2 regions of the Rhodoferax sp. SPJ21 genome follow, and region 2 is predicted to be linked to the other one. Evidence: riboswitches for the same ligand, from Rfam matches in the RefSeq annotation. Region 2 holds a riboswitch; the other holds the start of a gene.
What was found. A riboswitch is a leader RNA that binds a small molecule or an ion and turns the genes downstream of it on or off. The one in region 2 is predicted to bind glycine.

Region 1 (7,120 bases), on a different contig from region 2:
CATGTCCACGTTGCCATTCGCATCGCATGCGGTGACGACCACGGTCAGGCCGGCCATCTGGGCGCTGGCGGGGTTGGTGCCGTGGGCGCTGGACGGGATCAGGCAGATATTGCGCTGGCTTTGGCCGTGCGCATCGAAATAGGCCTTGATGGCCAGCAGGCCGGCGTATTCGCCCTGGCTACCGGCATTTGGTTGCAGGCTGATGCCCGCATAGCCGGTGGCCTGGCTGAGCCAGGCGCAGAGCTGGCTGTTCAGCTCGGCATAACCCAGGCGCTGCTCTGGCGGGGCAAAGGGGTGGATGTTGGCGAACTCGGGCCAGGTCACGGGCATCATTTCGCTGGTCGCGTTGAGCTTCATGGTGCAGCTGCCCAGGGGGATCATGCTGCGGTCCAGGGCCAGGTCCTTGTCGCTGAGTGCGCGGATGTAGCGCAGCATGCCGGTTTCACTGTGGTGGGTGTTGAACACCGGGTGCGTCAGGAAGGCGCTGCTGCGGCGCAGTGCTGCGGGGATCATCACTTCCACGCTGTTTTCCAGCTCGCTCAGGCGCGGCATGGGTTCGCCGGGCTTGACGAAGAAGGACCACAGCATTTCGATGTCGCCACGGGTGGTGGTTTCGTCCAGCGAGATGCCCAAATGGGTTTTCAAGCGAAAACGCAGGTTGGCGCAGGATTGCTGTGCGCGGGTAGCTATTAAATTAGTAGCATCACCGGTTTTGACGGTGATGGAGTCAAACGCGTATTCGTTGGTCACCGCATAGCCCATTTGCTCCAGGCCGCGCGCCAGGATGGCGGTCAAGCGGGCCACGCGCTCGGCGATGCGGGTCAGGCCCTGTGGGCCGTGGTAGACGGCGTACATGCTGGCCAGCACGGCGGGCAGCACCTGCGCGGTGCAGATGTTGGAAGTGGCTTTTTCGCGGCGGATGTGTTGCTCACGGGTTTGCAGCGCCAGGCGGTAGGCCGGGTTGCCGTGCGCGTCCACACTCACACCCACCAGGCGGCCGGGTAGCGAGCGTTTGAAAGCATCGCGGCAAGCCATGTAGGCGGCGTGGGGGCCGCCGTTGCCCATGGCCACGCCGAAGCGCTGGGTGCTGCCGATGACGATGTCGGCGTCCCACTCGCCGGGGGGCACCAGCAGGGTCAGGGCCAGCAGGTCGGCCGCTACGCAGACGGCTGCGCCGCTGGCATGGGCCACGCCCACCAGGGGCCGCAGGTCGTGCACCATGCCGTTGGTGGCGGGGTACTGGGCCAGCACGCCGAAGAAGTCACCGCTGGCCATCAACTGGGGCAGGGTGATGACGGCGGTGCTGATCTTGACTTCGATACCCAGCGGCTTGGCGCGGGTCTGGATGACTTCAATGGTTTGTGGATGGCAGTCGCCCGCCACGATGAACACATTGCTCTTGCTTTTGGCGCTGCGCTTGGCCAGGGTCATGGCTTCGGCTGCGGCAGTGGCTTCGTCCAGCATGGATGCATTGGCAATCGGCATGCCGGTCAGGTCGCAGACCATGGTCTGGAAGTTGACCAGCGCCTCCATGCGGCCTTGCGAAATCTCGGCCTGGTAGGGCGTGTAGGCGGTGTACCAGGCGGGGTTCTCCAGGATGTTGCGCTGGATCACACCCGGCGTGTGGGTGCCGTAGTAGCCCTGGCCGATGAAGCTTTTGAAGACTTGGTTCTTGGCGGCAATCGCCTTCAGCTCGGCCAGCGCTGCTGCCTCGGTCACGGGCGCGGGCAGGTCCATAGGCGCGCTGCGCGCGATGGAACGCGGCACGATGCCGTCAATCAGGTCCCGGCGCGAACTGGAGCCAATCACTTCCAGCATCAGGGTTTCATCGGCAGCGTCGATGCCGATGTGGCGGGCGATGAATTCGCTGGCGTTTTCTAGTTCGTGCAGGGAGGTCGTCATGGGGTATCCGGGGGTATCGGTGAGGTAACTACGCAGATGCGTACTTTGCGCGTTCGTCCTGGGCCTGGCGGGTATGGCTAGCAGCCCTTCGACAGGCTCAGGGCGAACGGCGGGGGTTAGGCGTTTTGACTAAAGGCGTTGTAGGCGGTTTCGTCCAGCAGGGCGGCGACTTGGGATGCGTCCGACAGCTTGACCTTGAAGAACCAGCCGGCGCCGAGTGGGTCGGTGTTGGCCAGGGCGGGGTCGGCGCGCAGGGCTTCGTTGACCTCGGTGATCTCGCCAGAGACGGGCATGTACACATCGGCAGCGGCCTTCACGGACTCGACCACGCCGGCCACGTCTTTTTGCGCGAAGCTGGTGCCGACGGCGGGCAGGTCGACGAACACTACGTCACCCAATGCGTCTTGCGCGTGGTGCGTGATGCCGACGGTGGCGGTGTCGCCCTCGATGTTCAGCCATTCGTGGTCTTCGGTGTACTTGATGCTCATGGGGGTGCTCCTGTCAATGGTTGAATTAACCGCGGAAATAGCGGTTGGGTGTGAAAGGCATGGTGACGACTTCCATCGGCACGATTTTGCCTCGCACGATGGCGTGGATACGGGTGCCGATGGCGGCAAATTCGGGCGCTACATAGGCCATCGCAATCGGCTTGTCCACCGTGGGGCCGAGCAGGCCGCTGGTGACTTCGCCAATCGCGTTGCCGGCGGTGTCCTGCAAGGCGGTGTGTTCGCGCACCGGAATGCGTTCCAGGGCGACAAGGCCTACACGTTTCTTGGCTGTGGCGCCCGGAGTACCTGCGAGCTGCGCTAGTATTTTGCTAGCGCCTGGGAAGCCGCCTTCACGCGCACCACCCGCGCGACGCACTTTTTGCAAGGCCCAGTTCAGGCCGGCTTCGACGGGGGTGGTGCTGGTGTCCAGGTCGTTGCCATACAGGCACAGGCCGGCTTCCAGGCGCAGCGAGTTGCGTGCGCCCAGGCCTATGGGTTGGACCTCGGGCTGGGCCAGCAGGGCGCGGGCCAAAGCCTCGGCCTGGTCTTGGTGTACAGAAATTTCAAAGCCGTCTTCGCCGGTGTAGCCGCTGCGGGTCAGGAAGCAGGGGATGCCGGCTACCTCGAAGCTGCCGCCGGTCATGAACACCAGCTTTTCCACACCGGGTGCCAGGCGCGACAGTGCGTCGACGGCCTTGGGGCCCTGCAGCGCCAGCAGCGCCATTTCCGGCATGGGGATGACTTCGCAGCGCTGGCCGATTTGGGCCTGGATGTGGGCGATGTCGCCCACTTTGCAGGCGCCGTTGACGATGACGAAGATGTCGGCCTCGCGCTTGAAGAACATCAGGTCGTCGATGATGCCTCCGTCTTCGTTGAGCAGCAGGCCGTAGCGCTGCTTGCCCACGGGCAGGTCGATCACGTCCACCGGCACCAGGGTTTCAAAGGCCGCAGCGGCGTCAGGCCCGACCAGGCGTAACTGGCCCATGTGAGATACGTCGAACAGGCCGGCGGCGTTACGCGTGTGGTGGTGCTCGGCCATCAAACCGGCGGGGTATTGCACCGGCATGCTGTAGCCGGCGAAGGGCACCATGCGGGCGCCTAGCTCCAGATGCAGGGCGTTGAGAGGGGTCAGCAACAGGTCGGACATGGCGGTTCTTTCGGGGGCACATTGGAATCACGACTCCTAAAAACGTAAACACGTTCTCAGAATCATGTGTGGCCCCCGCTGTCCGCTTTACCTGAGCGATTCGCCGGGTAGGCCTTGCGGTGGTGCAGGCCGACTGCGGGTTGCGCCTTCGGTGAGCCCGCTCGGGGCGGGCTTCTCTCCAGGGGGAGACGCTTGTAAAAGCGTTTGTCAGTCCTTTTGCCTGAGCGTTCAGGCCCACGTAGCGGGGCCCTGCGCCTTCGGCGGTTTTCGGTTGAAAACTCTCTCCTGACGGGCAGGATTCTACCGAAGCCCAAGCCGTCGTCGGCATAATTCCGTGGATTAAGGGGGCACGATGCAACTGGCAGACATAGACCGAGAACTGGAAACCGCCAAGGCCAAGGGGGCCGTGCGGGACATCGTGATACCGCCATGCCCCCAGCTCTTACTGGAGCTGCAGGACGAAGTGCGGGGCGGCGACCCCGACCCCGCCGTGATCGCCCGCATTGCCAGCCAGGACGTGGCCATGGCGGCGGCACTGATACGTTATTCCAACAGCCCCTTGTTTGCCCGCTCCCGCCCGGCCCGCACCGTGGGCGAGGCGATTGCCATGCTGGGGGTGAAGCAGACCGTGGGCGTGCTGACAGGGTTTTTTACCAGGCATGCGATCCGCGTCAATGCGGACTTGCTGGAGCACTTCTGGGAAACCTCTACCCGCCGTTCCCTGGCCATGGCCTACATTGCCCGCCACTTGTACGGTGTGGATGTGGAGGTGGCGCAAACCTGCGGCCTGTTTTGCCACGTGGGCATACCGGTGATGCTGCAGGGCGTGAAGGGCTATGCTGGCACGTTGGCCGAGGCCCTGGCCCGGCAAGACCGCAGCTTTACCCAGACCGAGAATGCAGCCCACAAGACCGACCACGCCGTGGTGGGCGCGCTGGTGGCCAAGACCTGGAAGCTCCCGCCCCTGGTGACGGCCGCCGTGCGGCTGCACCATGACTTCACCATCCTGCCATCTGCCAGCATCCCTGCCGAGGTGCGTTATCTGGTGGCGATGCTCCTGGTGGCGGAACACCTGGTGGCTTTGCACGAGGGCACCCGCGAGTCGGACGAATGGGCTCGTTTTGGCCCGGCCTGTATGGAGCACCTGCATATCGACCAGGCAGAGCTGCAGCACTGGGCGGACGATCTGCACCCGGTGTTTGAGAACCTGGCCTAGTTTGCTATCAAGTTAATAGCTTCTGGCGCAGGTAATGCCTGCGCCAGCGGCCTGTTTGACTTAAATTTCGGAGCGCAGCATCCAGTCGGTTTGGCCGGGCCGGCCGGGCAGGTGCAGGCGGGCGGTGGTAGCCGGTGTTTGGGCCAGCAACTGGCCCCGGCGGTAGACCTGCAGGCGGGTGGCGCGCAGGCGAATCGCCTCGATCGGGTCTTGCGCCTGCAGCAGCACAAAGTCGGCGTTGCAGCCGGCCTCCAGGCCATAGCCTTCCAATTGCAGAATCTTCGCCGGGTTGGCTGTGACGGCCTGGAAGCACTGTCGCATGGCGGCCTGGCTGGTCATCTGCGCGACGTGCAGGCCCATGCTGGCGACTTCCAGCATGTCGCCGCTGCCCAGGCTGTACCAAGGGTCCATGGCGCAGTCCTGGCCGAAGGCTACGGTCAGGCCCTGGGCCAGCATCTCGGGCACACGGGTCATGCCACGGCGTTTGGGGTAGGTGTCGTGCCGGCCTTGCAGGGTGATGTTGATCAGCGGGTTGCTGATGACGTTCATCTGCGCCTCGGCCATCAGCGGCAGCAGCTTGCTCACGTAGTAGTTGTCCATGCTGTGCATGGAGGTCAGGTGCGAGCCGGTGACGCGGCCGTGCAGGCCCAGGCGGTTGGTCTCGAAGGTCAGGGTTTCGATGTGGCGCGACAGCGGGTCGTCTGACTCGTCGCAGTGCATGTCCACCAGCTTGCCTTGCTCGGCAGCCAGCTCGCACAGCAGCTTCACGCTCAATGCGCCATCGGCCATGGTGCGCTCGAAGTGGGGGATTCCGCCGACCACGTCCACGCCCATCTGCAGCGCGCGTTTGAGCTTGTCCATGCCGTTCGGGTCGCGCAGCACACCGTCTTGCGGGAAGGCCACCAGTTGCAGGTCCAGGTAGGGAGCGACGCGGCGTTTCACCTCCAGCAGGGCTTCCACGGCCAGCAGGCGCGGGTCGCAGATGTCCACATGGCTGCGGATGGCCAGCAGGCCGTGGCCCACGGCCCAGTCGCAGTAGGCCATGGCGCGGTCCACCAATGCCTCTTGTGTGAGGTGGGGTTTGAGCTCGCCCCACAGGGCGATGCCCTCCAGCAGCGTGCCGCTCTGGTTGACGCGGGGTTGGCCGTAGCTCAGGGTGGCGTCCATGTGGAAATGCGCGTCCACAAACGGCGGGCTGACCAACAAGCCCTGGGCGTCCACGGTCTGGTGCGCGGGGGCTTGCAGCCCAGGGCTGACTTCCACAATCTTGCCGCCCTGTACCGCGATGGACATGCCGCTGCGGCCGTCGGGCAGGGTGGCGTGGGTGACGAGTAAATCCAGCATGCACATTCCTTTCAAAACACGGGCCATGCAGCTTTCACGCCAAGGCGGGCGCAGTGGACTGCATGGAAGTTCAAGCTGGATGCTATCAAATTAGAAGCTGGTGGCGCAGGTCTAGTCTGCGCTGGAGGCCAATAATTTATCCAAGGCCTGGATAGGAAGCGGGCGGCTGAACAGATAGCCCTGGTAGGCCGCGCAGCCGTGCAGCGCCAGGAAGTCGCGCTGGGCCGTGGTTTCGACCCCCTCGGCAATCACCGCCAGGCCCAGGCTTTGGCCCAGGGCGATGATGGTGCGCACGATGGATGCGTCGTTCACGTCTTCGGCAATGTCGCGCACGAAGGACTGGTCGATCTTCAGCTGGCCCAGCGGCAGGCGCTTGAGATAGGACAGCGACGAATAGCCGGTGCCGAAGTCGTCCAGCGAAAAGCCCAGGCCCAGGGCCTGCAGTGCGGTCATCTTGGCAATCGTCAGGTCCAGGTCGTTGACCAGCAGGCTTTCGGTGAGCTCCAGCTTGAGCAGGCGGGCATCTACGCCACTGGCCAGCACGGTCTGGATGGTCTGCTCCACGAAATCGGGATGGTGGAATTGCCGCGCACTGACGTTGACGGCCATGCTGATGTGCGCGGTATGCGCCTGACCATGCCATCTTTTGAGATGCTGGCAGGCGCTGCGGAGCACCCATTGGCCCAGCGGGATGATGATGCCGGTGTCTTCCGCGACAGGGATGAATTCAGCGGGCGAGATCAGGCCGCGCTGCGGGTGCAGCCAGCGCAACAGGGCTTCCACGCCGATGATCTGGCCCTCGGCATTGAACTGGGGTTGGTAGTGCAGCAAGTATTCCTGTTGCGCCAGGGCCTGGCGCATTTCCAGCTCCAGTTGCGCCCGGGCGTTGACGATGGCCTGCATGCTCGGGTTGAAGAAGCGGATGGCGTTGCGCCCGGCGGTCTTGGCCTGGTACATGGCCAGGTCGACCTGCTTGAGGAGTTCGCCCGTGCCCAGGCTTTCCTGGCCGAAGGGCGCTACGCC
Region 2 (7,120 bases):
GCTGTTGCGCGAGCTGCTACCTGCACTGGCCGCCGCCCGCGTCGAGCTGGTCGAGCAGCCGCTGGCCCGCGGCCAGGACGCCGCGCTGGACGGCCTGCAGCCGCTGATTCCGCTGGCCGCCGACGAATCCTGTACCGACCGGGCTTCGGTGGGCGCCCTGGTGGGCCGCTACCAGTTCGTCAACATCAAGCTGGACAAATGCGGTGGACTTACCGAGGCGCTGGCCCTGGCTGCCGAGGCCCGGCGGCTCGGCCTGGGGCTAATGGTCGGCAATATGTGCGGTACCTCACTGGCGATGGCGCCGGCGTTTCTGCTGGCGCAGAGCTGCACCTATGTAGACCTGGACGGCCCCTTGCTGCAGCAGCAGGACCGGGCGCTGCCGCTGCAGTACGACCGGGGCGTGATCCAGCCGCCGTCGCCGGCACTGTGGGGGTAATGCTATCGAAATGAGGGTGAAAACCTTGAATGAAATGGGCCGCTAGCGCTTATTTAATATGCGCTGGTAGCTATTGAATCGATAGCTATTTTTGTGGATTTTCTGTTCCGGCGTAAAAATATTTGCGCTGGAGTGCATCCAAAACTGCGTCTGGTGGGTAGTACCTACAGCAGCCCAAAAAAGCTGCCTGTTGTCCTTATCCGCTTAACTCATTTTTGGAGCACTTCCATGTCGATCAAACCTCTCTCTTTGCTTGCTGTTGTTTCCGCTGCCGTGGTGCTGAGTGCCTGCGGTTCCATGAAACCCATGCAGCCCATGTTCAGCCAGGACAGCCTGCCCGAAGCCGTCAAAGTGCCCATGGGCAACAAAGTAGCCATGGAAACCGTAGGCGTGGGTGAGATCACCTACGAATGCCGCGACAAGGCGAACGCCCCTGGCATGACCGAGTGGGTGTTCGTAGGCCCGAACGCCGCGCTGAACGACCGCAGCGGCAAACAGGTCGGCAAGTACTACGGCCCACCGGCCACCTGGGAATCCCTGGACGGCTCCAAGCTGACGGCCACCCAGCTGGCCGTTGCACCAGCCGGCGCCGGCAACATCCCTTACCAACTGGTCAAGGCCAACCCCGCCATGGGCATGGGCGCGATGGCCGGCGTAACCCACATCCAGCGCGTGGCGACCAAGGGCGGCGTGGCACCGGCCAGCGCTTGCAGCCCGGCCAACAAGGGCGCCAAAGAAATCGTCAAGTACCAGGCCGACTACATCTTCTGGAAGGCCGTCTAAGCCCTGCAGCAGCGGTAGCCCGCGCGGCGGCTAACATGGGGCTCTATGCATGACCCAGCAGATGGCCGCCCTGTGACGACTGCTACCGATGAATTCGACTACGAACGTGCCCTGCAGGCCTGCGCCAGCGGCGACCGCCAGGCGCTGCAGGACATTTACCGCCAGGAGAGCCGCCATCTGCTGGGGGTGGCGCTGCGCATCGTGCGGCAACGCCAGCAGGCGGAGGACGTGGTGCACGACGCTTTCATGAAGATCTGGACCCAGGCCGCCAGCTTCGACCCCCAGCGGGGGGCTGGCCGCGGCTGGATCTACAGCGTGTTGCGGCACCAGGCGCTGAATGCGGTGCGCAGCCAGGGCCGCGAGGTGTCGGTCGACGAGGAAACCGCCGAGGCGCTGGACGCCGAACATTCCATCGCCGCCCACGCCGAGGTGGCCGATGCCTTCGAGCTGAATATGAGCCTGGGCAAGCTGAACGACTGCCTGGCCCGGCTGGAGCCGGCGCGGCGCAATTGCATTCTGTATGCCTATGTGGACGGCTGCTCGCATGGCGAAATCGCCGAACGCACGCGCACGCCGCTGGGCACCGTCAAGGCCTGGATCAAGCGCGGCATGGGCAGCCTGAAGGAGTGCATGGCATGAGCGCGCCGCAAGAAACGCAAGACCTGGCCGCCGAATACGTGCTCGGCACCTTATCGGCCGTGCGCCGTCGCGAGGTGGAGCAGCGCCTGGCCCACGATGCCGATTTGCGCGCTGCGGTGCAGGGCTGGGAGGCGCGCCTGCTGCCCCTGACTGCCCTGGCCGAGCCGGTCGAGCCGTCATCCCAGCTATGGCAACGCATCGAAAACAGTGTGGACCACGCCATGGCGCCACGTCGGCGGCCGGTGCCTGCGGCCAAGGCCGGTTGGTGGAACAGCCTGGACCTGTGGCGCGGCCTGGCCGGCGCTGGTTTTGCCGCTGCGGCCATCATGGCTTCGGTGCTGGTGACGCGCCAGGACATGCAGCCGGCCAGCCCGCAGTACGTGGTGGTGCTGGTGGCGCCACAGGACAAGGCGCCTGGCTGGGTGATCCAGGCGAGCAATCCGCAGCGGCTGAGCCTGATCCCACTAGGGCAGGCCACGGTGCCTCAGGATAGGTCCTTACAGTTCTGGACCAAAGGCGAGAATTGGAGTGGACCGGTGTCTCTGGGCCTGGTCAAACCGGGCCAAACCCTGCAGATTCCGCTGGACAAGCTGCCGCCGCTGCAGCCCAACCAACTGTTTGAGCTGACGCTAGAGCCCGCAGCCGGCTCGCCGATCAACCGGCCGACTGGGCCCATCCAGTTCATAGGCCGGGCGGTCAAGGTGTTGTGAGGACGCGTGCGATAATGAGCGCAGGTACCGGGAGAGTCTGAGGCCCTTGTTGCACAACAAGCTGGCTCTTAGCGCCGAAGGAGCAACCGCCCCGGAAACTTTCAGGCAAAAGGACCGGTACCTGTCACACACATCTGAAGAGCAACCGGGTTTCGTCATCCGGTTCACCGCAGGAGCAAGCGGCCTGGCTATATGCCGGCCGTGAATCTCTCAGGTCCAAAACAGAGGGGCGATAGCTGCGCATGCTTGTTGCTATCCCCACTTTGACGTTTTGGAACTCTCATCATGAAAAAGTTTGCTGGTCATTTTGCCGTTATCGGCGGCGGTATCACGGGCGTCACCACGGCCTACGCTTTGGCAAAACGCGGTTTTGCCGTCACCTTGTTCGAAAAGCACCGCTATGCGGCCATGGAAACATCGTTTGCCAATGGCGGGCAGTTTTCGGTTTCGAACGCCGAAGTGTGGAACCACTGGTCTACCGTGCTGAAGGGGCTGAAGTGGATGCTCAAGAGCGACGCACCTTTGCTGGTCAACCCCAAGCCCAGCTGGCACAAGCTGGCCTGGTTTGCCGAGTTCATTGCGGCCATACCGCACTACGAGAAGAACACGGTAGAGACCACCCGCCTGGCGATTGCCGCGCGCGAGCATCTGAATGCCTGGGCCGACGCAGAAGGCCTGGACTTCGACCACAAGCGCGAAGGCATCCTGCATATTTATCGCGATAAAGCCGGTTTCGACCAGGCGGGCAAGGTGTCCAAATTGCTGGCCCAGGGTGGGCTGGATCGCCGCGCTGTCACGCCGCAAGAGATGCGCGCCATTGAACCCACCCTGGCCGGCAACTACTACGGCGGCTATTTCACCGAAAGCGACACCACGGGCGACATCCATAAGTTCAGCACCGGCATGGCTTTGGCGGCCGAGCGCCTGGGCGTACAAACCCGTTATGGCCAGCACATAGACGCCGTGCACAGTGACGGCAAGCAAGTGACGGTCACGGCGAACGATGGTGACCAGCGCCAGGCCCATGTGTTTGACGGTGTGGTGGTTTGCGCCGGTACTGCCAGCCGGGACCTGGCGGCGCAGTTGGGTGACCGCGTCAATATCTATCCCGTTAAAGGCTATTCCATTACGGTGAATTTGCAGGACGCCCAGAGCCAGGCATCTGCACCGATGGTGAGCCTGCTGGACGACGGCACCAAATTGGTCACCAGCCGCTTGGGGCTTGACCGCTTCCGTGTGGCCGGCACGGCAGAGTTCAACGGCTATAACCGCGACATTCGGGCCGACCGTATCCGTCCTTTGGTGGAGTGGGTACAGCAGTGCTTTCCGGGTGTGCGTACCGAAAGCGTGGTGCCCTGGGCCGGGCTGCGCCCCATGATGCCCAACATGCTGCCGCGCGTGGGACAGGGCAAGCGACCTGGCGTGTTTTACAACACAGGGCACGGGCACCTGGGCCTGACTCTTTCGGCCGTGACGGCCGATATGGTGGGGGCCATCGTTGCCTCCAGCTACGCCTAGTCCTGGCTATCCGCGCGGGCGCTCATAGGTGCGCAGCAGGCTGCTTTTATTGGCCACGCCCAGGTAGGATCTGTGCGTGTTGTTGTTGCCCGTCGCTCCGGGCAAGACGGAGTAGTTTGACTTCGTAAATGGCCCAGGCTTGGGTCAAATAGGCAGCCCAGCAGAGCTATAAAAAATGTGGAGTAGGCGCCGCGCACCGAGCCTGGTCGCACATTTCCCAGGGGGCCCACCTTCATGTATCGCAGGCTGGGGGCATGCCTATGGCCGGCATGCAACCCACTTTATTGGCGCAGCTTCGGTTAAATTTTGAGGCTCACGAGAGGCTCATACTTGTAACGTGTAGTATCGCCATCTTGTCTAGGCATATTTCTGTAATTGCTTTCCTCGATAGTAGACTCTTTCACAGCTTACGGGTTCAAAGGGCGTTCATGTTCAACCGCTTTCCATCCAAAGTGACATGGCCTCGGTGCGTGCGTCCGGCATTCTTGCTGCTCGTTCTGGCGTCGTTGGCCTCGTTTGCTTGGGCGGCTGAAACATGCAAACAGCTGGTTGCTACGGGCAACCCCGAGTACCCCCCGTATTTGTGGCGTGACCCCGCTGACAACAACCGTTTGATGGGCGCCAATGCTGATTTGGTGCAAATGGTGGCCAAGGAGATCGGTATCCCGATTGAGGTACGTTATGCCGGCTCCTGGGCCCGAGTGCAGGAGGAGGCCAAGCTGGGGCGTGTTGATCTGGTTGCCGGTGCTTTCTTTACCGTGGACCGCCTGGACTATATGGACTACGTCTATCCATCGTTCCGCGAGACGCGTTCTTTGGTGTGGGGCCGCCAGTCTGCCCCGATCAAATACCAGCGCTGGGCAGACTTGCAGGGCCTGTCCGGCGTGACCGTTATCAATAATAGTTTTGGCGAGGATTTCGACCGCTTTGCCAAAACTTCGTTGAAGATAGCTACCGTACCGAGCCTGGAGCAGGCGCTCAAGATGTTGCAGTTAGGTCGGGTGGACTATTTGGTTTACGAGGAATCGCCGGCTTTGGCCTACATTGCCAAGCTGGGCATCGATGGGTTGCTGCCTATGGCTGCGTCCATCAGTAACGAGAGCCTCTACCTGACGCTTTCGCACAAGTCTCCCTGCAACAGCAGTGAATTGCGTGCTGCATTGGCCAAGGCCATGTACAAGCTGGCACGCCAGAACGTGATGAAGAAAATGATCGATTCCAACATCCAGCTATGGCGCACGAAATAAAGCCCACAGCGATGGGACGTAGCAGGTGTTAGTAGCCTGCATATACAGCTACCTCCCGGAGGACATCCGTCGGAAAAGGACCGCGTGCCGAAGCTATCCCTAAGACAAATCATGACGCTGGGCGTAGCGCTTGGCATTGTGTTGCCTGCCTTGGTGCTGGGTAGCCTAATTGTGAACAACCGGTACGAGCGCGAGCTGGCCCTGCGCATACGCGAGCCCATGTTGCAGTACACCCAGCTGCTGTCCAGCGGCCTGGGCATACCGATCTGGAACGTGGACAAGGCGGTGGCCAAGCAGTTGATGGACTCTGTCATGCGCAACGCCGACGTGGTGGGCGTGAGGATCGATGACGAATTTGGCAAGGTCTTTGTTTCCAGTGAATCTGCGGGTCGGCGCCAGGGCACGGTGCTGAGCCAGCAAAGCGATATCTTGATGGATGGGCGGCGTGTGGGCCGTGTCACGGTGGAGCTCAGCACCGCCCGCGTTGTGGGGCAGCTATGGGCCGACTTCACCCGGCTGGGCCTGTTCATCCTGGCCCAGGTGGGCATTTCATTTCTGCTGGTGTTCTTGCTGGTGGAGCGCCGTGTGGTTCGCCCCTTGTATAGGCTGCAAATGGCCACGGCTAGGCTAGCGCGTGGCGAGCTGGACCAGGCGCTAGACTGGCACAGACACGATGAGATCGGCAGCCTCGCGTACAGCCTGGACAAGATGCGCGCGTCCCTCGGCCGGGCCATTGCCGAGCGTGACGCGAAGAATGCAGACCTGCAGCAGGAGCTGTATGACCGCCTGCGTGCCGAGCACGCTCTGCGTTTTACCGAGGCCAAGTTCAAGGCCATCTTCCATGCTTCGCCGCTGGCCATGACGGTGAGCCGCAACGAGCCCGACTACCTGATTGCCGACATCAACGACGCGGGACTGCGCCAGTTTGGTCTGCTACGCGACGACCTGGTCGGCGCCCGGCATGCGGTGCTGTGGTGCAACCCACAGGACCAGACCAATGTGCTGAACGTGATTGAGCGTGTAGGTCAAATCAAGGGCTATGAGGCTTGGTTGCACCGGGGTGACATACTGCCGGCGCGCGCCCAGGAAGACTTGGCTGCAGGCGCCAAGAGCACGATGGTGGAAGGGCGTGAAGACGCCATCCTTTGCGAAATCTCTGGCCGCAAGATCGATGTGGGCAGCGAGCAGCTGTTCGTGTTGGTACTGGAAGATGTGACCGAGCGCAAGCGCGCTGCCGAGATGATTTGGAACCAGGCCAACTTTGACCGCCTGACCGGCCTGCCGAACCGGCATATGTTCCAAAACCGGCTGGAGCAGGATATGGCGGCTGCCGAGCGCGACGGCTGTTCTCTGGCGCTGGTGTTTTTTGACCTGGACTTGTTCAAGGAAGTCAATGACACGCTGGGCCACGAAGTAGGCGACATGCTGCTGCAGGAGGCGGCGCGTCGCCTGCGCGTGGGCGTGCGGCAAACGGACCTGGTGGCCCGCCTGGGCGGCGACGAGTTCACCCTGATCCTCAGCGGTCTGACGGATGTAGGCTATGTGCACCATATCGTACAGGGTGCGCTGCAGCGCCTGGCCGAGCCCTTTTTGCTGGCCGGGCAGCAGGTACACATCTCCACCAGTGCTGGTTTGACCTTCTACCCGCAGGATGCAACCCAGGTAGAGGCTTTGCTGAAGAACGCCGACCAGGCCATGTATGCCGCCAAGAGCCAGGGGCGCAACCGCTACACCGTGTTTACGCCGTCCATGCAGGACGCGGCGCAGAAGCGCATGCGGCTCATCAA

Region 1: it holds a riboswitch for glycine, as region 2 does, so the genes downstream of both, gcvT (glycine cleavage system aminomethyltransferase GcvT) here and AC4BBN_RS17275 (D-amino acid dehydrogenase) in region 2, are expected to answer to the same signal.

Annotation. Positions count from the first base shown of each region.
Region 1 is NZ_JBYZMO010000001.1:424,355-431,474, reverse strand. It holds gene gcvP (aminomethyl-transferring glycine dehydrogenase) at 1-1,902, opposite strand, end outside; gene gcvH (glycine cleavage system protein GcvH) at 2,019-2,390, opposite strand; gene gcvT (glycine cleavage system aminomethyltransferase GcvT) at 2,416-3,537, opposite strand; glycine riboswitch at 3,606-3,729, opposite strand; glycine riboswitch at 3,736-3,835, opposite strand; gene AC4BBN_RS01855 (HDOD domain-containing protein) at 3,890-4,753, shown strand; gene AC4BBN_RS01850 (amidohydrolase family protein) at 4,814-6,097, opposite strand; gene AC4BBN_RS01845 (EAL domain-containing protein) at 6,209-7,120, opposite strand, start outside.
Region 2 is NZ_JBYZMO010000003.1:424,717-431,836, reverse strand. It holds gene dgcA (N-acetyl-D-Glu racemase DgcA) at 1-436, shown strand, start outside; gene AC4BBN_RS17290 (DUF3455 domain-containing protein) at 665-1,219, shown strand; gene AC4BBN_RS17285 (sigma-70 family RNA polymerase sigma factor) at 1,265-1,858, shown strand; gene AC4BBN_RS17280 (anti-sigma factor) at 1,855-2,568, shown strand; glycine riboswitch at 2,587-2,695, shown strand; gene AC4BBN_RS17275 (D-amino acid dehydrogenase) at 2,854-4,086, shown strand; gene AC4BBN_RS17270 (substrate-binding periplasmic protein) at 4,515-5,333, shown strand; gene AC4BBN_RS17265 (putative bifunctional diguanylate cyclase/phosphodiesterase) at 5,445-7,120, shown strand, end outside.